Regions from separate parts of the Cytobacillus sp. Bva_UNVM-123 genome, predicted to be linked through region 1. Evidence: a T-box and tRNA genes for the amino acid it is inferred to sense, from the RefSeq annotation. Region 1 holds a T-box; the other regions hold tRNA genes.

Region 1 (7,757 bases):
CCGATCGGATAGAATTCAATTTGCATACACTATTCACCTGCTTCCGGATTCGCAATCTCGCCAATAAATAATATTGCGCCAGTTGTGTCATCTGAAATCATCAAGAAAAATGGACGGTTTACTTCCATATGGAATGGCTGATCGAGAGGTGCAGATTCTGTTTTCATTTCTACCGATGTTGCTGCTGCAGCCTCTGTTCCTTCTTCATTCACATCAATAAATGTTTTTTGTTTCACGATATTAATCCAAATCGGATCATTCTCTTCAATCATTTTTGCGAAATTTGCACCTTTGTCAAAGGCAGTTGTCATTCCAAGCTTCTTTAATGCATCATTCAACAAAACTTCATATTCCATTTGAAATTTTGGCAAGAGAAGGGTTCCTTCTTTTTGTTGGAATTGTGAGCTCCATTCCTTCCAATTGTCATTTGTAAGCTTATTTTTGAATGTTTCTACACTTGCATTTTCTTTTGGAAGAAATACTTTCATACTCATTTCTCCATCACCATATGGGAGAGAAACCGCTTGGAAGCTTTCGTTTTCCATGTGAGACATTTTTTTATGAAGACGCATGAGTGGTGTTTCTTTCGTAGCTCCATTCCCTAAATAAAAGGTTCGTTTTTCAGTCTCTTTTTTCTTAAATTCATCCTGCCAGCTACCCTTAAAATAAATCGCATTTATTAAAATAGCGACTAAATCGGGATCCAATGGGGCATCAACAATTTCTTCAATTTTATGATTCGTTGATTTCTTTACCCAATCATTGATTAGTTGAGGAGATTGGCTATCAAGAATATCAATTTCCTGTATGTTTGCATGAAAGTAGTCTTTATTATTTTGGGCAAAATCAGTTTGAAAATGGAATTTTTGATTTAACCAAATAGAGTTTGCAACATTTAATTGAATTTGTTTTGAATCGTGATAGAGCATGGACAATAAGGAAGCATTGGCCTTGTTCAAATCAAGTACGTCCATACCGTCAGCATGCAAAACTTTTGCGATTTCTTCCTTCGTCACCCCATCAGCTCCGTTATAAACCATTGATAATGCCATTAATAAGCTTGTTGGGGAAATAAAGATATTCCCATCTTCATTTCCCTTAACCTGTGACAAAAGCTCAAATCCTAATTGATTATTACTAGAAATCATTTTCTTATAGTCATTTTTGCCAAAATCTATGTTGCTACTGAATTGTAGGCTTCCTTGCTGATTTCCTAGACCACACCCTGTAACGTAAACAAGCAAACTAGCTAGTAGAATGAGCAAGATTGTTTTCTTCATCCGAGTCACCGTCCTTTACCAAATTAGACTATATTTATTGGAAAAGGTTACTCTAATTCGCTGCCTGATTACATACTCCGCTCTTTCATTTGATGAATAACCGTCTTTTTAAAATCTTCAAATAAAACACTTTCTGTATTTATACTACCATATTTCCTTATATTTACCTTTTTCTCTTCAATTTCATTATCTCCGATAACAAGCATGTATGGAATCTTCTTCATTTGTGTCTCTCTAATTTTGTAGCCTAGCTTTTCATTACTATTATCCATTTTGACCCTCACGCCTGCCTGCTTGAGCTCCGACTGAATTTGCAAACAGTAATCAACATGTACTTGTGAAACTGGAATGATTTGTACCTGTGTCGGCGCAAGCCAAACAGGAAAGGCACCAGCAAAATGCTCGATTAATATACCGAAGAAGCGATCAATCGATCCAAAAATAGCTCGATGGATAACTACAGGACGAACCTTTTCATTATGTTGATTAATATAAGTTAAATCAAATTTCTCCGGCATTTGAAAATCAAGCTGGATTGTTCCACATTGATGGCTGCGTTTTAATGCATCTTTAATGTGAAAGTCAATTTTCGGTCCATAAAATGCTCCATCCCCCTCATTTAACCGGTAGTTAACATGCAAATCCTCTAGGACATTTTTTAATGCCTCTTCAGAGATTGCCCAAAGAGCATCATCACCTAATGCTTTTTCTGGCCGAGTGGAAAGCTCTACTGAATATTCAAAACCAAAAGTTTGATATACTTTGTCAATTAAATTGAATGCCCGTTTAATTTCATCACCAATTTGATCCCGGCGAGCAAAAATATGGGCGTCATCCTGACAAAATGTGCGAACCCGAAGCATCCCATTTAAAGCACCGCTATATTCATGACGATGAACTTGACCAAACTCTGCGAGTCGAATGGGCAAATCTCGATAAGAGTATAAATTGTTTTTATACATCAACATATGGCCAGGACAATTCATTGGCTTCAAGGCAAAACTAACTTGATCAACTTCGGAAAAATACATATTTTCATGATAATGATCCCAATGTCCTGATCTTTCCCATAATTGTTGATTCATCATTAATGGAGTGCGTACCTCATCATACTCTGCTTTTTTTTGCAGCTCACGTGAGAATTGTTCTAGCTCATTTCTAATTGTTTGTCCATTTGGCAAGTAAAACGGCATTCCCGGCGCTTCCTCAGAAAACATGAATAACTCAAGCTGTTTTCCTAGCTTACGGTGATCGCGTTTAGCTGCTTCTTCCAAAAATATTTCATATTCCATTAAATCTTGTTTGTTTTTATAAGCTACTCCATAAACACGTTGAAGCACCTCGTTTTGACTATCCCCTCTCCAGTAAGCACCAGACACACGTGTTAGTTTAAATGCTTTTACATAGCCTGTTGAGGGAAGATGTGGACCACGACAAAGATCCATAAATTCTCCTTGCTGATATAGCGTTATTTTTTCACCTTTTGGAATGTCCTTTAATATTTCAAGCTTAAACGGCTCAGCTTTTTCCTCTAGCAGCTTTTTCGCCTCTTCATATGAAACCTCTTCACGTTTAATCATTAAATTCTCGCTAATGATGTTGTTCATTTCTTTTTCGATCATACGTAAATCTTCAATAGTCAAACTATGCTCTAATTTAAAATCATAGTAAAATCCTTCGTCAATAATCGGCCCAATTCCTAATTTCACATGGCCATACAATCTTTTTACAGCTTGTGCCAATATATGTGCTGCTGAATGTCTGGCAATTTGCACCCCTTCTTCATCATCTAATGTTAAAATAGTAAGCTTCACATCCCTATTTAGCCTAAAGCTTATATCAACAAGCTCGTCATTTATTTTCGCTGCCACCGCTTTTTTTCTGAGACTTGGGCTAATTGTTTCTGCGACCTCTGCCACTGTCATTCCTTTTGAAAACTCTTTGATTTTTCCGTCTTGAAATTCGATGTTCATACATTTTTTGTTCATAACCATACACACTCCTTTTCAAAATAAAAAAAACGCACCCATCCCTATGTAAGGGACGAGTGCGTAATCTCGTGGTTCCACCCAAATTCCCATAAACAAAAATACGATTTGCTTACGGCTTTGGTGCTGTAACGTAGCATGGACGATATCAAATACTTATAGTTCTTTGATATAGCTCAAAGGTGGTAAATTATTTTCCTAAGCTAGGAAGTTCGCAGCTTTTCTTCCCTCTCTGTTAACCGTAAAAATAATTATTGTCCTTATCAGTGCTTATTCTCATTTAATTTTTAAAAATAAAAAAACGTACTCATCCCTAAAGTAAGGGACGAGTGCGTTATTCTCGTGGTTCCACCCAATTTCCCATAAGCAAAAATACGATTTGCTTACGGCTTTGGTGCTGTAACGTAGCATGGACGATATCAAATACTTATAGTTCCTTGATATAGCTCAAAGGTGGTAAATTATTTTCCTAAGCTAGGAAGTTCGCAGCTTTTCTTCCCTCTCTGTTAACCGTAAAAATAATTATTGTCCTTATCAGTGCTTTGTATGAAGTAATTTTTTTACATATTACAATATATAAACAAAAATAGCAACAGCTTTTTTCAAAGCAAAATTGTCGTCGGATTTATTGAACAAGCCTCGACGTGCACGGAGTAGTCGCCAAGCGCAGTGAGATGAAGCTGACAACATTTTAAAATAATTTGCTTATGCAGCATATACTCATTGGCAACGTCCCTTATAGGCCATTTCATCATTTTAAAAGGCTTTATTTTATTCACTCCATATGCGCTCTAGATGTATTTCATCATTTAGACAGCTTAATAGAAAAACATCGGGATTGCTAAGATTCTTCCAGCCCTCAAAACCAAAGTCATGATTATATTTTTTTAGTAATAAGGACATCACATTCCCATGCGTTACAATTAATGTATGAGGAGCCCCATCATTAAAAGCTTCTTCCACAACCTCTACGATTCGATTCATGGCTTCCTGACTTGATTCTCCACCCTCATATTTCAGTTCTAAATCTGTAAAGGTTGCTTTTAATTTTTCAAACCAGTCCGGAAGGTTGGCTTTACTCAATACTCGTTCTGAAAGACGGTCATCTATTTCTATATTCAAAGCAAACTTTTTACTTAGTGGCTCGACAGATTGCTTCGCCCGTAGAAAAGGGCTTGAAATAATCCGATCCAATTTTTTATCTGAGAAAAATTCTGCTAATGCATTCGCTTGAACACATCCTTGATCGGTTAAAGGAGATTCAGGCGGCTGACCACTTGCTTCACAATGTCTCACAATATAAATTTTTTTCATGACAGGATTCCTCTCCTTCACTCATAGATTCTTCTCAAACATAATCATATCGATTGCCTGAATCCCATCCTCGTATATGGGATTAGGGTATTTATTAAAAAAATTCTTCCTTATCCCAACGATACGAAAACCTGCTTTTTGATAAAAGGCTAAATTAGCTATACTAGAATTAGCAGTTCCAACGATCATTTTTTGAAAAGATTTTCTTCTATATTGTTCAAATGCCAGATTCATAATGTCTTTACCGAAACCTCTTCCTCTATATTCAGGCAATAAAGCAATATTTTTTAATTCCACAATAGAAGGGGATTCCTGTATAAATAATGCCACCCCAATCACTAAATTCTCTAACAAAATAGAAAACATATCTCCTTCATGGATATATTCATTGATAATCTCTTCACTTTCATCAGCTAGCAATAAATACTCCATAAAGTTCTTTCTTTCATCTAAACGAATTTCTTCTAATTTTAGAACATCTTTCATCAAACTAAACTCCTTTAATCTATTATCATTATTGAAATTCATAAAAAGTCGTTCCCATTGGAGAGACACTTTTGATAAATGCAATTTCCTTATGTGTGACAGCTGGTACAAAAAATTCTGTGCCCCAATGTCCTGAATGAAACATTAACGTTAATTCATTTAATAAATTTACTGTAAACCATTTGAACTCACCTTTTTTATTCAAATGATGAAATAGAATATAATCAGTGAGAGCAGGTGTTTTCATTCCTTTAAAAATGGAGAGGTCTCCATCAAAACGAATCGTTAAGGCATCACTAAGTAGAGAGCTAAGTTCTTCAATTGTATTCACTTCTTCATTCCAGCAATGAATTTCAATAGAATCAGCTTTTTCTAAAAAAAAGGTTAACAACGGAAGCCAATAATCATAGTTTCCTGAAATGGGCTTTGGTAATACTGAATTAGCGACCGTATAAATTGGGATCTCGAATGATAAATTATTTTTCACCAATCCATCCCTTCCTCTCTATTTCTTACATCAACTATACTTCAACCTTGCTAATCCGCAAATTTTTTTTGTATAAGCGACTATCCATTTAGAAATATGCGGAAGTTTTAATGGGACATTCTATGTTTTTCTAACCATTACTTTTCCTTCTGAATTTGTTTCATTATCCCATTCAACATGAATTTCGAAAGTGCCCTCTTCAAAAAACAGCGGGAATCTACGTCGAATTGATTTTTGCATCGGTAAGTTTTTTACATCTTCAATATTTACCCAAACAGCTTTTCCTTCAGGCGATTCCTGGAGTAACTCCCCAGTGAAACTAGTAGTGATATAATTAAAAATGATGTATCGATCATTTTTTTCCTGATTGACATATTCATACAGTCCTTTATAAATGAGATTACTAACCTCTAGTCCTGTTTCTTCCTTCACTTCTCTAATTGCAGCCTCTATAAAACTTTCAGGAAATTCTACCTTCCCACCAGGAGGAATGAACCCTTTAAAATCATCATGTTGTCTATCTAGTAAAAGTACCTTATTTTGATTTTGAATCATACATACCGTCCAAAACTGATAATTAATCTTATTGCTCATTATATCCTCCTGCTTTTTTCCGATCACTTATTTTCTTCTTTTCTCCAAATAATCTTTTGCCATAAAATAAGCACTCACAGTAAATAATTGTGTTTTTATTTCATTCGTCCAAATTAAATTTGCCATTTCCTCAAAGTCTATCAATCTAACATTTATCTGTTCAGTATCATCTAATTGTTGTTCATATTTTCTAAATGCATTTACAATTAAATATGTTTTAACTCTATTATTTTGAGTAGCAGGATTAACCATAAATTCTCCTAATAGGATCGGATTTGTTAAGGAAATATAGCCTGTTTCCTCTCTAACCTCTCTAATTAATCCTTCCTCATGTGATTCATTTCCTTCTCTTTTTCCAGCAGGAATTTCTAAATAAAAATCGTTACCTGCGTAACGATATTGTTCAACAAGGACGATTTGATTTTCCTTCGTAATGACTATAGCATTGACCCAATCTGCATATTCATTCACATAATATTCGTCTATGACCAATCCATTTGGCAATTTACATTTATCTTTTCTAATATTCCCAAATGGACTATTATGCAAATATTCCGACTTCAGAGTGTTCCATTTTTGCATTTTTAAACTCCATTTCATGATAATTAATCTTCTTTCTTTTTACAAAGCGAATTTTTCTTTAATAAGTTTCGCAACTTCTTCCGCACATAAATTGGTATTATTAATTTTGATATAGTTTTCCTTTTTTATTTCACCCTCTACCGAATTTAACCGATACTTTACCATTGTATTTTTTAAATCAGCTTCGGACTTGTCTATATTTCGCTTGCTTGGTTTATGTTCAAGCCTATTAACACTTCTGTTTCGTTCAAGTCTTTCTTCAAGTTCAGCCTCCAATTCAACAAAATAAACTTCTCCCCCGTTCGATTCGAATAGAGTACTAACTTTTTCTACATAATCCCAATCTGCTTGAAGATCAAATGCCCAAACATAAGTAAAAATTAAACCATACATGTTACTTTTCGCAACTTCGGCAAATATTTCTTGGCGAATTAAATTTACTAACCTATTTCCTTCTTTTGTTCCGTACTCAAAAAATGGATTAATTAATTCGATCGTCATATGGTTATGAAACAGCTTTAATTCAGTGATTTTTTCTAGTTCCTGCCCTACCGTCATTTTACCAACAGCTTGGGGACCAACTATTATAATGAGTTTCATTTAGGTCTCCTTTCAAAGTTTACACTGATTTATTTAGCCCTCTTTATATATTTCTCCATACGTAATCTTCATACTTGGCGCATACATGAGAGAAGTATTTATATTAAAAATTTCCGAAAAGTGTAACTCAGCTTCAAACTGTTTAATTGCCTCCACTTCTGTCAGTCCCCGAGCTATTAAACGTTCAATAAATTCTTTTTTCTTAATAGGTTCGTTCCCTATCCCTTCCTCTTTAAAAGAATGATATAAATGCTGCTTATCTTTTTGATTCATATTAGGATGAAGAAAATTCACTTTATCACTAACTCTACACTCAATATTTTTCACATTTAATTCTGTTAAATATATTGGTATTTTAATTCCGATATTGCCATCTATCCGATTTTGTTTCGCATCGTTTTCAAATAATTTTTGCAGAATACCGAG
Region 2 (7,757 bases), 2.3 Mb from region 1:
TTCTTGACACAAGGTAAACCCGTTCACAAAAGGAAGAGAGATATCCAATAAAACTAGTTGCGGATCAAAAGAAACAAACTGTGTCATGACATTCTGGAAATCAGAAACATATTCCACTTCAAATCCCCACGGCTGAAGGTGATTCTTTACCGTTCTTGCAATGACCATATCATCTTCTACAATATATATCTTGTACATAATCTTAGCTCCGCTCGTCAGTCATTTTAATTAGATCCCCATTGCTAAATCAATCCGGTTACAATATACTTTGACGTAATTTAAAGGGATTTGTACTCTTCTTCACTACTATTTAAATTAAACCAAAAGGTCATTGAATAGAATGCCTCTGTTCTCAATAACAATGAATTTCTCATTTAACTGCTACTATTTCATCAGTTTAATTAATTTTATTTTACAATCAATGCCACATTTATTCTACAAAATGACCCTAAAATGGAAAAAAGCGCTGTTCCTTGCAGGAAAGCGCCCGATTTAGGAATTTTGAAATAATTATACTTTACCCAAATAGCTTCTTGTATATTTGGAATAACTATTTTTCCATATTTGCTGTATTTTTCAAATAAATTCGATAATGCAGCAATGAATAGATTATACTCCTTGTCGGTCTTTTTTGGGGAATAGGAAGCGGATAAGTACCTGCCCAAAAATCCATTAAGATCAAATTGCAAATCATTGCGAAAGTTTCTAAAATCATACTTTCCATCTTTAAAAAATTGCTGATAGACAATTGAAGTTTCCTCTATCCCACCACTAAAACCTTTAAAATTGGGGCAGTATTTTTGGCAAACTTCAGCACTCTCCCTGTTTATTTCGCTCGACCCATCCCGGCTATTCCATACAAGATTCACTTTCGCATCCTGTTTCAAAATCCGTTGGCATTTTAATCTGAACTTCTTTTTGTCGAACCAATGAAATGCCTGTGCCGTCGTAACTAAATCTAGACTATTATCATTTAAAGTTGTGTTTTCAGCCGTTGCCTTAATCGAAATAAAACGGGAATCAGGCATCAGCGATTGTTTCGCAACAGTTCTCATATCATCATTTGGTTCCACACCTATTACAGTAAATCCCCTATCAATCAGCTGCCTGCTTAATATTCCAGTCCCCGAGCCAATATCTGAATAATGCAATCCTCATTTAACCCAGCTTCAGTGATTAAATATTCAATATATTCATGAGGATAACTAGGACGGTATTTTGCATATACCTCAGTTTTTTATCTGTGAATTTATCTGTTGATTTCATAAAATCACCTTCTCCTTGATTCTTCAGACAAAATATTCACCATTTTGATTGTTTTGAAAAGCTGTACTCACGTATTTTACTCCTTCGGATTTAACAATTGTTCAAGTAAGACATATTACCGTTTTCCATTTCTTCTAAGAAAGTTTCGCAAATTCTGCGGGTTTGTTCCTTGTTTTGACTAACTATAGTATCAAACCTACTAATGGGGATATATTTCTCTTTTTCGGTTTGAAGAAGAACTAATTTCTCACGATACTCTTCCTTTTCAACTTCGTTCTCACCTTTATCTAACTTTTGATTAAGGAAAAAAATTTGAATATCAATCTTTTTTTCTTGTGTTAGTTCTTGTAAATAATTCTTTCATCGATTATTAAATTTACCACAATCTCAAAATACTCAGTTAAAGATTGTAGCCTCTTTGGAACAGGACAACGCTTTTTGACCCAATCGGAAAATTGCTGTGGAGTAATCCCTGCAGCCCTTCATATATTAACATACGAGACTTGATGCATATTATCTGGATTTTGTTCAGATATGCTTTTTTTGTTAAGCTCTTATCATTTTGAACTTAACAAATCAGTGTTATCAAAAGTGTTCCCTATGTAAGTTTTGTGTAAAATGAATTCAAATCTTATCGTTTTCTTCGTGTTCCTGAAAAACAAAAAATGCTGAGAAACATTGCTAAATCAATGGTTTCTCAGCATTTAATTTTTTAAAAATTGAACGTAAATTATTCTAACGATACCGGTGGCCGGGGTCGAACCGGCACTCCGTGAGGAACACGATTTTGAGTCGTGCGCGTCTGCCAATTCCGCCACACCGGCATATATAAAAGGAGACGATTAATATTTAATAATTGGAGGCGGCAACCGGATTTGAACCGGTGAATAAAGGTTTTGCAGACCTTGGCCTTACCACTTGGCTATGCCGCCAGATTAAAATGGAGCGGAAGACGGGATTCGAACCCGCGACCCCCACCTTGGCAAGGTGGTGTTCTACCACTGAACTACTTCCGCAGATGGCTGGGCTAGCAGGATTCGAACCTACGAATGACGGAGTCAAAGTCCGTTGCCTTACCGCTTGGCTATAGCCCAATAATAATTTATTATTACTATTCATTATACGAATTTATTTGATATATATTACTTAAAATATGGGGCGGCTGATGGGAATCGAACCCACGAGTGTCGGAACCACAATCCGATGCGTTAACCACTTCGCCACAACCGCCATAATGAATGGAAAGGGTATTAATTTCATAATCAATATTATATTATGGGGCGGCTGATGGGAATCGAACCCACGAATGTCGGAACCACAATCCGATGCGTTAACCACTTCGCCACAACCGCCATAATGAATGGCAGGGGTAGTAGGAATCGAACCCACATCAAAGGTTTTGGAGACCTTCGTTTTACCATTAAACTATACCCCTAAATGGTGGTGGGGGACGGATTCGAACCGCCGAACCCAAAGGGAGCGGATTTACAGTCCGCCGCGTTTAGCCACTTCGCTACCCCACCGTATACAAGACAGTGCCGGCCAGAGGACTTGAACCCCCAACCTACTGATTACAAGTCAGTTGCTCTACCAATTGAGCTAGGCCGGCATATTCATTTTTAATTCATTATTTAAATGGTGGCTCAGGACGGAATCGAACCGCCGACACAAGGATTTTCAGTCCTTTGCTCTACCGACTGAGCTACTGAGCCAAATGAAATATTACTTCCTAAACTAATTTTGCGATAAAAAGTGTGCGCCAAATCTCTTCTCGATTTGTTGCAAATTTTAAAAGTTTACCATTCGGTGATGTTTTGCTCTGTCGCTGTAATCTTTTAAAATTCTCTACCGACTGAGCTACTGAGCCAAACATTTTTTTAAATGGCGGTCCGGACGGGACTCGAACCCGCGACCTCCTGCGTGACAGGCAGGCATTCTAACCAACTGAACTACCGGACCAGATTGCGGGGACAGGATTTGAACCTGCGACCTTCGGGTTATGAGCCCGACGAGCTACCGGACTGCTCCACCCCGCGATAATAATATTTATTAGATTTCACAATGCTTGTTTTAAGCATTAGGACTGTCCCGATTTCAGGAAGCTTAGTCAAAAAGCAGCTCAATCGGTACAACTCGCAGTTTAATCGATGAAGTAACGCTCGTTGCTCCACCCCGCGACAATAATATTAATGGTGGAGGATGACGGGCTCGAACCGCCGACCCTCTGCTTGTAAGGCAGATGCTCTCCCAGCTGAGCTAATCCTCCGAAGCACAGGACGTGCGAGTGCATGCGTTGCGACAGGACGTCGCGCATTTAGCATGCCTTCTTAAAATGGTGACCCCTACGGGATTCGAACCCGTGTTACCGCCGTGAAAGGGCGGTGTCTTAACCGCTTGACCAAGGGGCCATTATATATTTATGTAAATGGCGGAGAGCAAGGGATTTGAACCCTTGAGACAGCTATAAACCGCCTACACGATTTCCAATCGTGCTCCTTCGGCCACTCGGACAGCTCTCCTAATGGCTCCGCAGGTAGGATTCGAACCTACGACCGTTCGGTTAACAGCCGAATGCTCTACCACTGAGCTACTGCGGAATGATAATAATAAAGCTGCTTGGCGGCGTCCTACTCTCACAGGGGGAGAGCCCCCAACTACCATCGGCGCTGAGAAGCTTAACTTCCGTGTTCGGGATGGGAACGGGTGTGACCTTCTCGCTATCGCCACCAAACCAATATCTTTATATTCTCATTTAAGAGATTTTCAAAGACATACTCTATTATAACTATTTTTTAGCTTTTTGCAAGAGGAAAATTTACAATTTCATTCCCTCAAAACTAGATAATGGTAAGAAGAAAAAAGAGTAATCTTAAAGCGTGTCCAGCTCCAGTGCCTAGGGGCTCGAGGTCTTAAGTCAATCCGTCAAGAAGGTTAAAGTACAACCTTCTCGCCGTCTCGTCTTAAGCTTGTCGCCCCTAAGCAAGGCACTTCCGCTTTTCGTTTTTGGTTAAGTCCTCGACCGATTAGTATTTGTCAGCTCCACGTGTCACCACGCTTCCACCTCAAACCTATCAACCTGATCATCTTTCAGGGGTCTTACTAGCTTGCGCTATGGGAAATCTCATCTCGAGGGGGGCTTCATGCTTAGATGCTTTCAGCACTTATCCCGTCCGCACATAGCTACCCAGCTATGCCTTTGGCAAGACAACTGGTACACCAGCGGTGCGTCCATCCCGGTCCTCTCGTACTAAGGACAGCTCCTCTCAAATTTCCTGCGCCCACGACGGATAGGGACCGAACTGTCTCACGACGTTCTGAACCCAGCTCGCGTACCGCTTTAATGGGCGAACAGCCCAACCCTTGGGACCGACTACAGCCCCAGGATGCGATGAGCCGACATCGAGGTGCCAAACCTCCCCGTCGATGTGGACTCTTGGGGGAGATAAGCCTGTTATCCCCGGGGTAGCTTTTATCCGTTGAGCGATGGCCCTTCCATGCGGAACCACCGGATCACTAAGCCCGACTTTCGTCCCTGCTCGACTTGTAGGTCTCGCAGTCAAGCTCCCTTGTGCCTTTACACTCTACGAATGATTTCCAACCATTCTGAGGGAACCTTTGGGCGCCTCCGTTACTCTTTAGGAGGCGACCGCCCCAGTCAAACTGCCCACCTGACACTGTCTCCCGCCCCGATAAGGGGCGCGGGTTAGAATTTCAATACAGCCAGGGTAGTATCCCACCGATGCCTCCACCGAAGCTGGCGCTCCGGCTTCCTAGGCTCCTACCTATCCTGTACAAGCTGTACCGAAATTCAATATCAGGCTACAGTAAAGCTCCACGGGGTCTTTCCGTCCTGTCGCGGGTAACCTGCATCTTCACAGGTACTATAATTTCACCGAGTCTCTCGTTGAGACAGTGCCCAGATCGTTACGCCTTTCGTGCGGGTCGGAACTTACCCGACAAGGAATTTCGCTACCTTAGGACCGTTATAGTTACGGCCGCCGTTTACTGGGGCTTCAATTCAGAGCTTCGCTTACGCTAACCCCTCCTCTTAACCTTCCAGCACCGGGCAGGCGTCAGCCCCTATACTTCGCCTTGCGGCTTCGCAGAGACCTGTGTTTTTGCTAAACAGTCGCCTGGGCCTATTCACTGCGGCTCATCCGGGCTATTCACCCAAATGAGCACCCCTTCTCCCGAAGTTACGGGGTGATTTTGCCGAGTTCCTTAACGAGAGTTCTCTCGCTCACCTTAGGATTCTCTCCTCGCCTACCTGTGTCGGTTTGCGGTACGGGCACCTGTTACCTCGCTAGAGGCTTTTCTTGGCAGTGTGGATTCAGGAACTTCGGTACTCTATTTCCCTCGCCGTCACAGCTCAGCCTTCACGATAATGGGATTTGCCTCATTATCAGCCTAACTGCTTGGACGCGCTATTCCAGCAGCGCGCTTACCCTATCCTCCTGCGTCCCCCCATTGCTCAAACGGTAATTTGGTGGTACAGGAATATCAACCTGTTGTCCATCGCCTACGCTTTTCAGCCTCGGCTTAGGTCCCGACTAACCCTGAGCGGACGAGCCTTCCTCAGGAAACCTTAGGCATTCGGTGGATGGGATTCTCACCCATCTTTCGCTACTCATACCGGCATTCTCACTTCTAAGCGCTCCACTAGTCCTTACGGTCTAGCTTCAACGCCCTTAGAACGCTCTCCTACCACGGACACCATACGGTGTCCATCCACAGTTTCGGTGATACGTTTAGCCCCGGTACATTTTCGGCGCAGAGTCACTCGACCAGTGAGCTATTACGCACTCTTTAAATGGTGGCTGCTTCTAAGCCAACATCCTGGTTGTCTAAGCAACTCCACATCCTTTTCCACTTAACGTATACTTTGGGACCTTAACTGGTGGTCTGGGCTGTTTCCCTCTTGACTACGGATCTTATCACTCGCAGTCTGACTCCCATGGATAAGTCTTTGGCATTCGGAGTTTGTCTGAATTCGGTAACCCGATGGGGGCCCCTAGTCCAAACAGTGCTCTACCTCCAAGACTCTTACTACATGAGGCTAGCCCTAAAGCTATTTCGGAGAGAACCAGCTATCTCCAAGTTCGATTGGAATTTCTCCGCTACCCACACCTCATCCCCGCACTTTTCAACGTGCGTGGGTTCGGTCCTCCATCCAGTGTTACCTGGACTTCAACCTGGACATGGGTAGGTCACCTGGTTTCGGGTCTACGACCACATACTACATTCGCCCTATTCAGACTCGCTTTCGCTGCGGCTCCGTCTTCTCAACTTAACCTCGCATGTAATCGTAACTCGCCGGTTCATTCTACAAAAGGCACGCCATCACCCGTTAATGGGCTCTGACTACTTGTAGGCACACGGTTTCAGGAACTATTTCACTCCCCTTCCGGGGTGCTTTTCACCTTTCCCTCACGGTACTGGTTCACTATCGGTCACTAGGGAGTATTTAGCCTTGGGAGATGGTCCTCCCTGCTTCCGACGGGATTTCACGTGTCCCGCCGTACTCAGGATCCACTCTGGAGGGAACGAAGTTTCAACTACAGGGCTTTTACCTTCTCTGGCCGGCCTTTCCAGACCTGTTCATTTACCTCATTCCTTTGTAACTCCGTGTAGAGTGTCCTACAACCCCAAGAGGCAAGCCTCTTGGTTTGGGCTAATCCCGTTTCGCTCGCCGCTACTCAGGGAATCGCGTTTGCTTTCTCTTCCTCCGGGTACTTAGATGTTTCAGTTCCCCGGGTCTGCCTTCTCTACCCTATGTATTCAGGTAAAGATACTGTTCCATTACGAACAGCGGGTTCCCCCATTCGGAAATCTCCGGATCAAAGCTTACTTACAGCTCCCCGAAGCATATCGGTGTTAGTCCCGTCCTTCATCGGCTCCTAGTGCCTAGGCATTCACCGTGCGCCCTTTCTAACTTAACCTGTTCGGCTAATGATAAGCGGCGTATCTCTGCGTCACCTGCGCTCGTTCACCTCCTCATGTGCTGAAGCACACTCCGGGGTTCACTCACTTGGTTCCTTGATCTACTTGCTTCTCATTACCCTCACAATTCGTAAGAATTGTGATTGGTTTTAAACTCTATTAAATAATAGAGAGAAATACTAAAATGGCGATTACTCGGTTTTTCTTCTTCTTTCATTATCTAGTTTTCAAGGAACGAGGCTACTGACTTCAATCACATCGTGAATAAGCTTCTTTGATAAAGCTTCGTGCTGCCTTGCGACGAGCTGAAGAATTACTTCCTCGAATATGCTGTGGCGCTGGAGCAAATACTCTTTACATTCACGAATCAATATAAAGTTAAGCAGCTATTTCATCTTACTTACGCAAGATAATTTAGAGAGATTGTTCTCTCAAAACTGAACGAACAAATGACGTCTTTTTATGAAGTTTCCACTTCATATTGTCTAGCTTCGGCTCCTATCGACTAGTAGACTTCCTTCTTCTTCCTACGATAAGTCAACATCGTTTCG
Region 3 (7,757 bases), 220 kb from region 1:
TTAGCAGGGGCGCCTCTTCAGCCTCTTGAGTACTTCTCCATTATGGCTCCGCAGGTAGGATTCGAACCTACGACCGTTCGGTTAACAGCCGAATGCTCTACCACTGAGCTACTGCGGAATAAAAGGAATATGGTGGGCCTAAATGGACTCGAACCATCGACCTCACGCTTATCAGGCGTGCGCTCTAACCAGCTGAGCTATAGGCCCTTCTATTGGAGCGGGTGAAGGGAATCGAACCCTCATCAACAGCTTGGAAGGCTGTGGTTTTACCACTAAACTACACCCGCATTTTTTATTGCTATAATCCAAAGATTCACTTACGCTCTTTCATGCCTCTTCCTCTTCTAGTATATTCAAGGAAGTAAATGCGTCGAGGCAACTCGATGATAATTCATGGAAGCTTCGCTCGTGGCTGTGGTTTTACCACTAAACTACACCCGCATTTTTTTATTGCCTATGATTAACGGTAAGTAAATGGTGGCTCAGGACGGAATCGAACCGCCGACACAAGGATTTTCAGTCCTTTGCTCTACCGACTGAGCTACTGAGCCAAATGAAATATTATTTCCTAAACAAATTTTGCGGTAAAAAGTGTGCGCCAAATCTCTTCGTGATTTGTTGCAAATTTTAAAAGTTTACCATTCGGTGATGTTTTGCTCTGTTGCTGTAATCTTTTAAAATTCTCTACCGACTGAGCTACTGAGCCAAACATTTTTTTAAAATGGCGGTCCGGACGGGACTCGAACCCGCGACCTCCTGCGTGACAGGCAGGCATTCTAACCAACTGAACTACCGGACCAAATTGCGGGGACAGGATTTGAACCTGCGACCTTCGGGTTATGAGCCCGACGAGCTACCGAACTGCTCCACCCCGCGATAATAATATTTTTTAAAGTTTCACAATGCTTGTTTTAAGCATTAAGACTGTCCCGATTTCAGGAAGCTTACTCAAGAAGCAGCTCAATCGGTACAACTCGCAGTTTACTCGATGAAGTAACGCTCGTTGCTCCACCCCGCGATAGTAATATTTTAAATCTTGTTATGCCATTCATTTAAGAAAAATGGCGGAGGAAGAGGGATTCGAACCCCCGCGCGGTTTAACCCGCCTGTCGGTTTTCAAGACCGATCCCTTCAGCCGGACTTGGGTATTCCTCCGTATGTTATATGGTGGACCTTGTAGGACTCGAACCTACGACCGGACGGTTATGAGCCGTCTGCTCTAACCAGCTGAGCTAAAGGTCCAAGATTCATCATTATATCAAAACTTGTAAGCAATCTTGAATATGGTAGCGGCGGAGGGGATCGAACCCCCGACCTTACGGGTATGAACCGTACGCTCTAGCCAGCTGAGCTACACCGCCAAATAAATGTTTATTATATTTAAATAATAATGGAGCCTAGCGGGATCGAACCGCTGACCTCCTGCGTGCAAGGCAGGCGCTCTCCCAGCTGAGCTAAGGCCCCGTAATTTTAGTGGTCGGGAAGACAGGATTCGAACCTGCGACCCCTTGGTCCCAAACCAAGTGCTCTACCAAGCTGAGCTACTTCCCGAAAAAACAAACGCGCCCGAAAGGAGTCGAACCCATAACCTTCTGATCCGTAGTCAGACGCTCTATCCAATTGAGCTACGGGCGCAATATAATGGTGCCGAGAACCGGAATCGAACCGGTACGGTAGTCACCTACCGCAGGATTTTAAGTCCTGTGCGTCTGCCAGTTCCGCCACCCCGGCACATTATGGAGCGGAAGACGGGATTCGAACCCGCGACCCCCACCTTGGCAAGGTGGTGTTCTACCACTGAACTACTTCCGCATATTATGTAAAGTGCGGGTGAAGGGAGTCGAACCCCCACGCCTTGCGGCGCTAGATCCTAAGTCTAGTGCGTCTGCCAATTCCGCCACACCCGCATATTTAAAGTGGTGAGCCATGCAGGATTCGAACCTGCGACCCTCTGATTAAAAGTCAGATGCTCTACCGACTGAGCTAATGGCTCAAAATTCAAAGTTTTAAAAACTGAATTTTGATAGTAGTAATAAATATGCTCCAAAGCCCTTTGGTCTTTGTCGCAGATTTTAAAAGCTTACCATTCGTTGAAGTAAAGCTTCGTGGCTGTAATCTTTTAAAATCTGGTGCCGGCCAGAGGACTTGAACCCCCAACCTACTGATTACAAGTCAGTTGCTCTACCAATTGAGCTAGGCCGGCTCATAATGGTGGAGGATGACGGGATCGAACCGCCGACCCTCTGCTTGTAAGGCAGATGCTCTCCCAGCTGAGCTAATCCTCCATATTTAATAGCTTGGCGGCGTCCTACTCTCACAGGGGGAGAGCCCCCAACTACCATCGGCGCTGAGAAGCTTAACTTCCGTGTTCGGGATGGGAACGGGTGTGACCTTCTCGCTATCGCCACCAAACCAATATCTTAATATCCTCATTTAAGAGATTTTCTAAAGACATACTCTATTATAACTAATTTTTAGCTTTTTGCAAGAGGAAAATTTGCAATTTCATTCCCTCAAAACTAGATAATAAGAAGAAGAAATAGAGTAATCATAATTATTTTGGTTAAGTCCTCGACCGATTAGTATTTGTCAGCTCCACGTGTCACCACGCTTCCACCTCAAACCTATCAACCTGATCATCTTTCAGGGGTCTTACTAGCTTGCGCTATGGGAAATCTCATCTCGAGGGGGGCTTCATGCTTAGATGCTTTCAGCACTTATCCCGTCCGCACATAGCTACCCAGCTATGCCTTTGGCAAGACAACTGGTACACCAGCGGTGCGTCCATCCCGGTCCTCTCGTACTAAGGACAGCTCCTCTCAAATTTCCTGCGCCCACGACGGATAGGGACCGAACTGTCTCACGACGTTCTGAACCCAGCTCGCGTACCGCTTTAATGGGCGAACAGCCCAACCCTTGGGACCGACTACAGCCCCAGGATGCGATGAGCCGACATCGAGGTGCCAAACCTCCCCGTCGATGTGGACTCTTGGGGGAGATAAGCCTGTTATCCCCGGGGTAGCTTTTATCCGTTGAGCGATGGCCCTTCCATGCGGAACCACCGGATCACTAAGCCCGACTTTCGTCCCTGCTCGACTTGTAGGTCTCGCAGTCAAGCTCCCTTGTGCCTTTACACTCTACGAATGATTTCCAACCATTCTGAGGGAACCTTTGGGCGCCTCCGTTACTCTTTAGGAGGCGACCGCCCCAGTCAAACTGCCCACCTGACACTGTCTCCCGCCCCGATAAGGGGCGCGGGTTAGAATTTCAATACAGCCAGGGTAGTATCCCACCGATGCCTCCACCGAAGCTGGCGCTCCGGCTTCCTAGGCTCCTACCTATCCTGTACAAGCTGTACCGAAATTCAATATCAGGCTACAGTAAAGCTCCACGGGGTCTTTCCGTCCTGTCGCGGGTAACCTGCATCTTCACAGGTACTATAATTTCACCGAGTCTCTCGTTGAGACAGTGCCCAGATCGTTACGCCTTTCGTGCGGGTCGGAACTTACCCGACAAGGAATTTCGCTACCTTAGGACCGTTATAGTTACGGCCGCCGTTTACTGGGGCTTCAATTCAGAGCTTCGCTTACGCTAACCCCTCCTCTTAACCTTCCAGCACCGGGCAGGCGTCAGCCCCTATACTTCGCCTTGCGGCTTCGCAGAGACCTGTGTTTTTGCTAAACAGTCGCCTGGGCCTATTCACTGCGGCTCATCCGGGCTATTCACCCAAATGAGCACCCCTTCTCCCGAAGTTACGGGGTGATTTTGCCGAGTTCCTTAACGAGAGTTCTCTCGCTCACCTTAGGATTCTCTCCTCGCCTACCTGTGTCGGTTTGCGGTACGGGCACCTGTTACCTCGCTAGAGGCTTTTCTTGGCAGTGTGGATTCAGGAACTTCGGTACTCTATTTCCCTCGCCGTCACAGCTCAGCCTTCACGATAATGGGATTTGCCTCATTATCAGCCTAACTGCTTGGACGCGCTATTCCAGCAGCGCGCTTACCCTATCCTCCTGCGTCCCCCCATTGCTCAAACGGTAATTTGGTGGTACAGGAATATCAACCTGTTGTCCATCGCCTACGCTTTTCAGCCTCGGCTTAGGTCCCGACTAACCCTGAGCGGACGAGCCTTCCTCAGGAAACCTTAGGCATTCGGTGGATGGGATTCTCACCCATCTTTCGCTACTCATACCGGCATTCTCACTTCTAAGCGCTCCACTAGTCCTTACGGTCTAGCTTCAACGCCCTTAGAACGCTCTCCTACCACGGACACCATACGGTGTCCATCCACAGTTTCGGTGATACGTTTAGCCCCGGTACATTTTCGGCGCAGAGTCACTCGACCAGTGAGCTATTACGCACTCTTTAAATGGTGGCTGCTTCTAAGCCAACATCCTGGTTGTCTAAGCAACTCCACATCCTTTTCCACTTAACGTATACTTTGGGACCTTAACTGGTGGTCTGGGCTGTTTCCCTCTTGACTACGGATCTTATCACTCGCAGTCTGACTCCCATGGATAAGTCTTTGGCATTCGGAGTTTGTCTGAATTCGGTAACCCGATGGGGGCCCCTAGTCCAAACAGTGCTCTACCTCCAAGACTCTTACTACATGAGGCTAGCCCTAAAGCTATTTCGGAGAGAACCAGCTATCTCCAAGTTCGATTGGAATTTCTCCGCTACCCACACCTCATCCCCGCACTTTTCAACGTGCGTGGGTTCGGTCCTCCATCCAGTGTTACCTGGACTTCAACCTGGACATGGGTAGGTCACCTGGTTTCGGGTCTACGACCACATACTACATTCGCCCTATTCAGACTCGCTTTCGCTGCGGCTCCGTCTTCTCAACTTAACCTCGCATGTAATCGTAACTCGCCGGTTCATTCTACAAAAGGCACGCCATCACCCGTTAATGGGCTCTGACTACTTGTAGGCACACGGTTTCAGGAACTATTTCACTCCCCTTCCGGGGTGCTTTTCACCTTTCCCTCACGGTACTGGTTCACTATCGGTCACTAGGGAGTATTTAGCCTTGGGAGATGGTCCTCCCTGCTTCCGACGGGATTTCACGTGTCCCGCCGTACTCAGGATCCACTCTGGAGGGAACGAAGTTTCAACTACAGGGCTTTTACCTTCTCTGGCCGGCCTTTCCAGACCTGTTCATTTACCTCATTCCTTTGTAACTCCGTGTAGAGTGTCCTACAACCCCAAGAGGCAAGCCTCTTGGTTTGGGCTAATCCCGTTTCGCTCGCCGCTACTCAGGGAATCGCGTTTGCTTTCTCTTCCTCCGGGTACTTAGATGTTTCAGTTCCCCGGGTCTGCCTTCTATACCCTATGTATTCAGGTAAAGATACTGTTCCATTACGAACAGCGGGTTTCCCCATTCGGAAATCTCCGGATCAAAGCTTACTTACAGCTCCCCGAAGCATATCGGTGTTAGTCCCGTCCTTCATCGGCTCCTAGTGCCTAGGCATTCACCGTGCGCCCTTTCTAACTTAACCTGTTCGGCTAATGATAAGCAGCGTATCTCTGCGTCACCTGCGCTCGTTCACCTCCTCATGTGCTGAAGCACACTCCGGGGTTCACTCACTTGGTTCCTTGATCTACTTGCTTCTCATTACCCTCACAATTCGTAAGAATTGTGATTGGTTTTAAACTCTATTAAATAATAGAGAGAAATACTAAAATGGCGATTACTCGGTTTTTCTTCTTCATTATCTAGTTTTCAAAGAACGAAGTTTTGAGAGATTGTTCTCTCAAAACTGAACGAACAAATGACGTCTTTTTATGAAGTTTCCACTTCATTTTCCTTAGAAAGGAGGTGATCCAGCCGCACCTTCCGATACGGCTACCTTGTTACGACTTCACCCCAATCATCTGTCCCACCTTAGGCGGCTGGCTCCAAAAGGTTACCCCACCGACTTCGGGTGTTACAAACTCTCGTGGTGTGACGGGCGGTGTGTACAAGGCCCGGGAACGTATTCACCGCGGCATGCTGATCCGCGATTACTAGCGATTCCGGCTTCATGCAGGCGAGTTGCAGCCTGCAATCCGAACTGAGAATGGTTTTATGGGATTGGCTTAACCTCGCGGTCTCGCAGCCCTTTGTTCCATCCATTGTAGCACGTGTGTAGCCCAGGTCATAAGGGGCATGATGATTTGACGTCATCCCCACCTTCCTCCGGTTTGTCACCGGCAGTCACCTTAGAGTGCCCAACTGAATGCTGGCAACTAAGATCAAGGGTTGCGCTCGTTGCGGGACTTAACCCAACATCTCACGACACGAGCTGACGACAACCATGCACCACCTGTCACTCTGTCCCCCGAAGGGGAAAGCCCTATCTCTAGGGTTGGCAGAGGATGTCAAGACCTGGTAAGGTTCTTCGCGTTGCTTCGAATTAAACCACATGCTCCACCGCTTGTGCGGGCCCCCGTCAATTCCTTTGAGTTTCAGCCTTGCGGCCGTACTCCCCAGGCGGAGTGCTTAATGCGTTTGCTGCAGCACTAAGGGGCGGAAACCCCCTAACACTTAGCACTCATCGTTTACGGCGTGGACTACCAGGGTATCTAATCCTGTTCGCTCCCCACGCTTTCGCGCCTCAGTGTCAGTTACAGACCAGAAAGTCGCCTTCGCCACTGGTGTTCCTCCACATCTCTACGCATTTCACCGCTACACGTGGAATTCCACTTTCCTCTTCTGCACTCAAGTTCCCCAGTTTCCAATGACCCTCCCCGGTTGAGCCGGGGGCTTTCACATCAGACTTAAGGAACCACCTGCGCGCGCTTTACGCCCAATAATTCCGGACAACGCTTGCCACCTACGTATTACCGCGGCTGCTGGCACGTAGTTAGCCGTGGCTTTCTGGTTAGGTACCGTCAAGGTACCGGCAGTTACTCCGATACTTGTTCTTCCCTAACAACAGAGTTTTACGATCCGAAAACCTTCATCACTCACGCGGCGTTGCTCCGTCAGACTTTCGTCCATTGCGGAAGATTCCCTACTGCTGCCTCCCGTAGGAGTCTGGGCCGTGTCTCAGTCCCAGTGTGGCCGATCACCCTCTCAGGTCGGCTACGCATCGTTGCCTTGGTGAGCCGTTACCTCACCAACTAGCTAATGCGCCGCGGGCCCATCTGTAAGTGATAGCAAAAGCCATCTTTCAGCTTTTCCTCATGTGAGGAAAAGAGTTATCCGGTATTAGCTCCGGTTTCCCGAAGTTATCCCCGTCTTACAGGCAGGTTGCCCACGTGTTACTCACCCGTCCGCCGCTAACTTTTGGGAGCAAGCTCCCGCAAGTTCGCTCGACTTGCATGTATTAGGCACGCCGCCAGCGTTCGTCCTGAGCCAGGATCAAACTCTCCAATAAGATGAGACTTCCTTCGCGGGATGTTTTTCCCCGTGATGGTTAGTCGAATCAATCGGGTATTTACGGGCAGTTATCCGCAAGGATATTACTGCGCGTTAATACGCGATAAAGAGTGAGTTGATTAGCTCTAAAATTGTCTTTTCAAAAAAGACTAAAAAATTAACGTTGACGTTTTTGTTCGTTCAGTTTTCAAAGAACAAAGCTACCACATTGAGTCACTTCATGAATAAACACCTGTGAATAATATCTATGTAGCTTTGCGACGAGCTGAGGAGTCACATCCTCGAATAATCTACGGCGCAGGAGCCAAGGCTTCATTCAATCTGCCAAACAATTTCAGTAAGTTATTTTTGCTTTATCGCTGAGAAGCGACTTTCTTAATTTAACACATTCCCTCAT

What was found. The T-box of region 1 lies ahead of thrS (threonine--tRNA ligase). A T-box ahead of a tRNA ligase gene usually reads a tRNA of that ligase, here a tRNA-Thr.
Region 2: it has a tRNA-Thr gene. The T-box ahead of thrS (threonine--tRNA ligase) is inferred to sense a tRNA for this amino acid. The anticodon was not compared.
Region 3: it has a tRNA-Thr gene. The T-box ahead of thrS (threonine--tRNA ligase) is inferred to sense a tRNA for this amino acid. The anticodon was not compared.

Annotation. Positions count from the first base shown of each region.
Region 1 covers NZ_CM177772.1:3,765,320-3,773,076, forward strand. The annotation lists gene KDN24_RS19290 (NUDIX hydrolase) at 1-26, opposite strand, end outside; gene KDN24_RS19295 (serpin family protein) at 30-1,280, opposite strand; gene thrS (threonine--tRNA ligase) at 1,349-3,268, opposite strand; T-box leader at 3,317-3,544, opposite strand; T-box leader at 3,587-3,815, opposite strand; gene KDN24_RS19305 (histidine phosphatase family protein) at 4,040-4,582, opposite strand; gene KDN24_RS19310 (GNAT family N-acetyltransferase) at 4,604-5,068, opposite strand; gene KDN24_RS19315 (hypothetical protein) at 5,097-5,558, opposite strand; gene KDN24_RS19320 (8-oxo-dGTP diphosphatase) at 5,676-6,149, opposite strand; gene KDN24_RS19325 (NUDIX hydrolase) at 6,177-6,731, opposite strand; gene KDN24_RS19330 (DEAD/DEAH box helicase family protein) at 6,771-7,331, opposite strand; gene KDN24_RS19335 (methyltransferase domain-containing protein) at 7,365-7,757, opposite strand, start outside.
Region 2 covers NZ_CM177772.1:1,504,566-1,512,322, reverse strand. The annotation lists gene KDN24_RS07240 (response regulator transcription factor) at 1-198, opposite strand, end outside; partial or broken gene KDN24_RS07235 (class I SAM-dependent methyltransferase) at 511-1,266, opposite strand; tRNA gene KDN24_RS07230 (tRNA-Leu) at 2,009-2,090, opposite strand; tRNA gene KDN24_RS07225 (tRNA-Cys) at 2,124-2,198, opposite strand; tRNA gene KDN24_RS07220 (tRNA-Gly) at 2,208-2,282, opposite strand; tRNA gene KDN24_RS07215 (tRNA-Gln) at 2,286-2,360, opposite strand; tRNA gene KDN24_RS07210 (tRNA-His) at 2,421-2,496, opposite strand; tRNA gene KDN24_RS07205 (tRNA-His) at 2,543-2,618, opposite strand; tRNA gene KDN24_RS07200 (tRNA-Trp) at 2,628-2,701, opposite strand; tRNA gene KDN24_RS07195 (tRNA-Tyr) at 2,705-2,789, opposite strand; tRNA gene KDN24_RS07190 (tRNA-Thr) at 2,803-2,875, opposite strand; tRNA gene KDN24_RS07185 (tRNA-Phe) at 2,903-2,978, opposite strand; tRNA gene KDN24_RS07180 (tRNA-Asp) at 3,149-3,225, opposite strand; tRNA gene KDN24_RS07175 (tRNA-Met) at 3,229-3,302, opposite strand; tRNA gene KDN24_RS07170 (tRNA-Val) at 3,457-3,532, opposite strand; tRNA gene KDN24_RS07165 (tRNA-Glu) at 3,600-3,674, opposite strand; tRNA gene KDN24_RS07160 (tRNA-Ser) at 3,693-3,785, opposite strand; tRNA gene KDN24_RS07155 (tRNA-Asn) at 3,789-3,863, opposite strand; rRNA gene rrf (5S ribosomal RNA) at 3,881-3,997, opposite strand; rRNA gene KDN24_RS07145 (23S ribosomal RNA) at 4,270-7,205, opposite strand.
Region 3 covers NZ_CM177772.1:3,988,125-3,995,881, forward strand. The annotation lists tRNA gene KDN24_RS20475 (tRNA-Ser) at 1-39, opposite strand, end outside; tRNA gene KDN24_RS20480 (tRNA-Asn) at 44-118, opposite strand; tRNA gene KDN24_RS20485 (tRNA-Ile) at 131-207, opposite strand; tRNA gene KDN24_RS20490 (tRNA-Gly) at 214-287, opposite strand; tRNA gene KDN24_RS20495 (tRNA-Phe) at 476-551, opposite strand; tRNA gene KDN24_RS20500 (tRNA-Asp) at 723-799, opposite strand; tRNA gene KDN24_RS20505 (tRNA-Met) at 803-876, opposite strand; tRNA gene KDN24_RS20510 (tRNA-Ser) at 1,063-1,155, opposite strand; tRNA gene KDN24_RS20515 (tRNA-Ile) at 1,166-1,242, opposite strand; tRNA gene KDN24_RS20520 (tRNA-Met) at 1,285-1,361, opposite strand; tRNA gene KDN24_RS20525 (tRNA-Ala) at 1,392-1,464, opposite strand; tRNA gene KDN24_RS20530 (tRNA-Pro) at 1,475-1,551, opposite strand; tRNA gene KDN24_RS20535 (tRNA-Arg) at 1,562-1,635, opposite strand; tRNA gene KDN24_RS20540 (tRNA-Leu) at 1,643-1,731, opposite strand; tRNA gene KDN24_RS20545 (tRNA-Gly) at 1,738-1,812, opposite strand; tRNA gene KDN24_RS20550 (tRNA-Leu) at 1,826-1,907, opposite strand; tRNA gene KDN24_RS20555 (tRNA-Lys) at 1,918-1,993, opposite strand; tRNA gene KDN24_RS20560 (tRNA-Thr) at 2,128-2,203, opposite strand; tRNA gene KDN24_RS20565 (tRNA-Val) at 2,210-2,285, opposite strand; rRNA gene rrf (5S ribosomal RNA) at 2,296-2,412, opposite strand; rRNA gene KDN24_RS20575 (23S ribosomal RNA) at 2,560-5,495, opposite strand; rRNA gene KDN24_RS20580 (16S ribosomal RNA) at 5,809-7,358, opposite strand.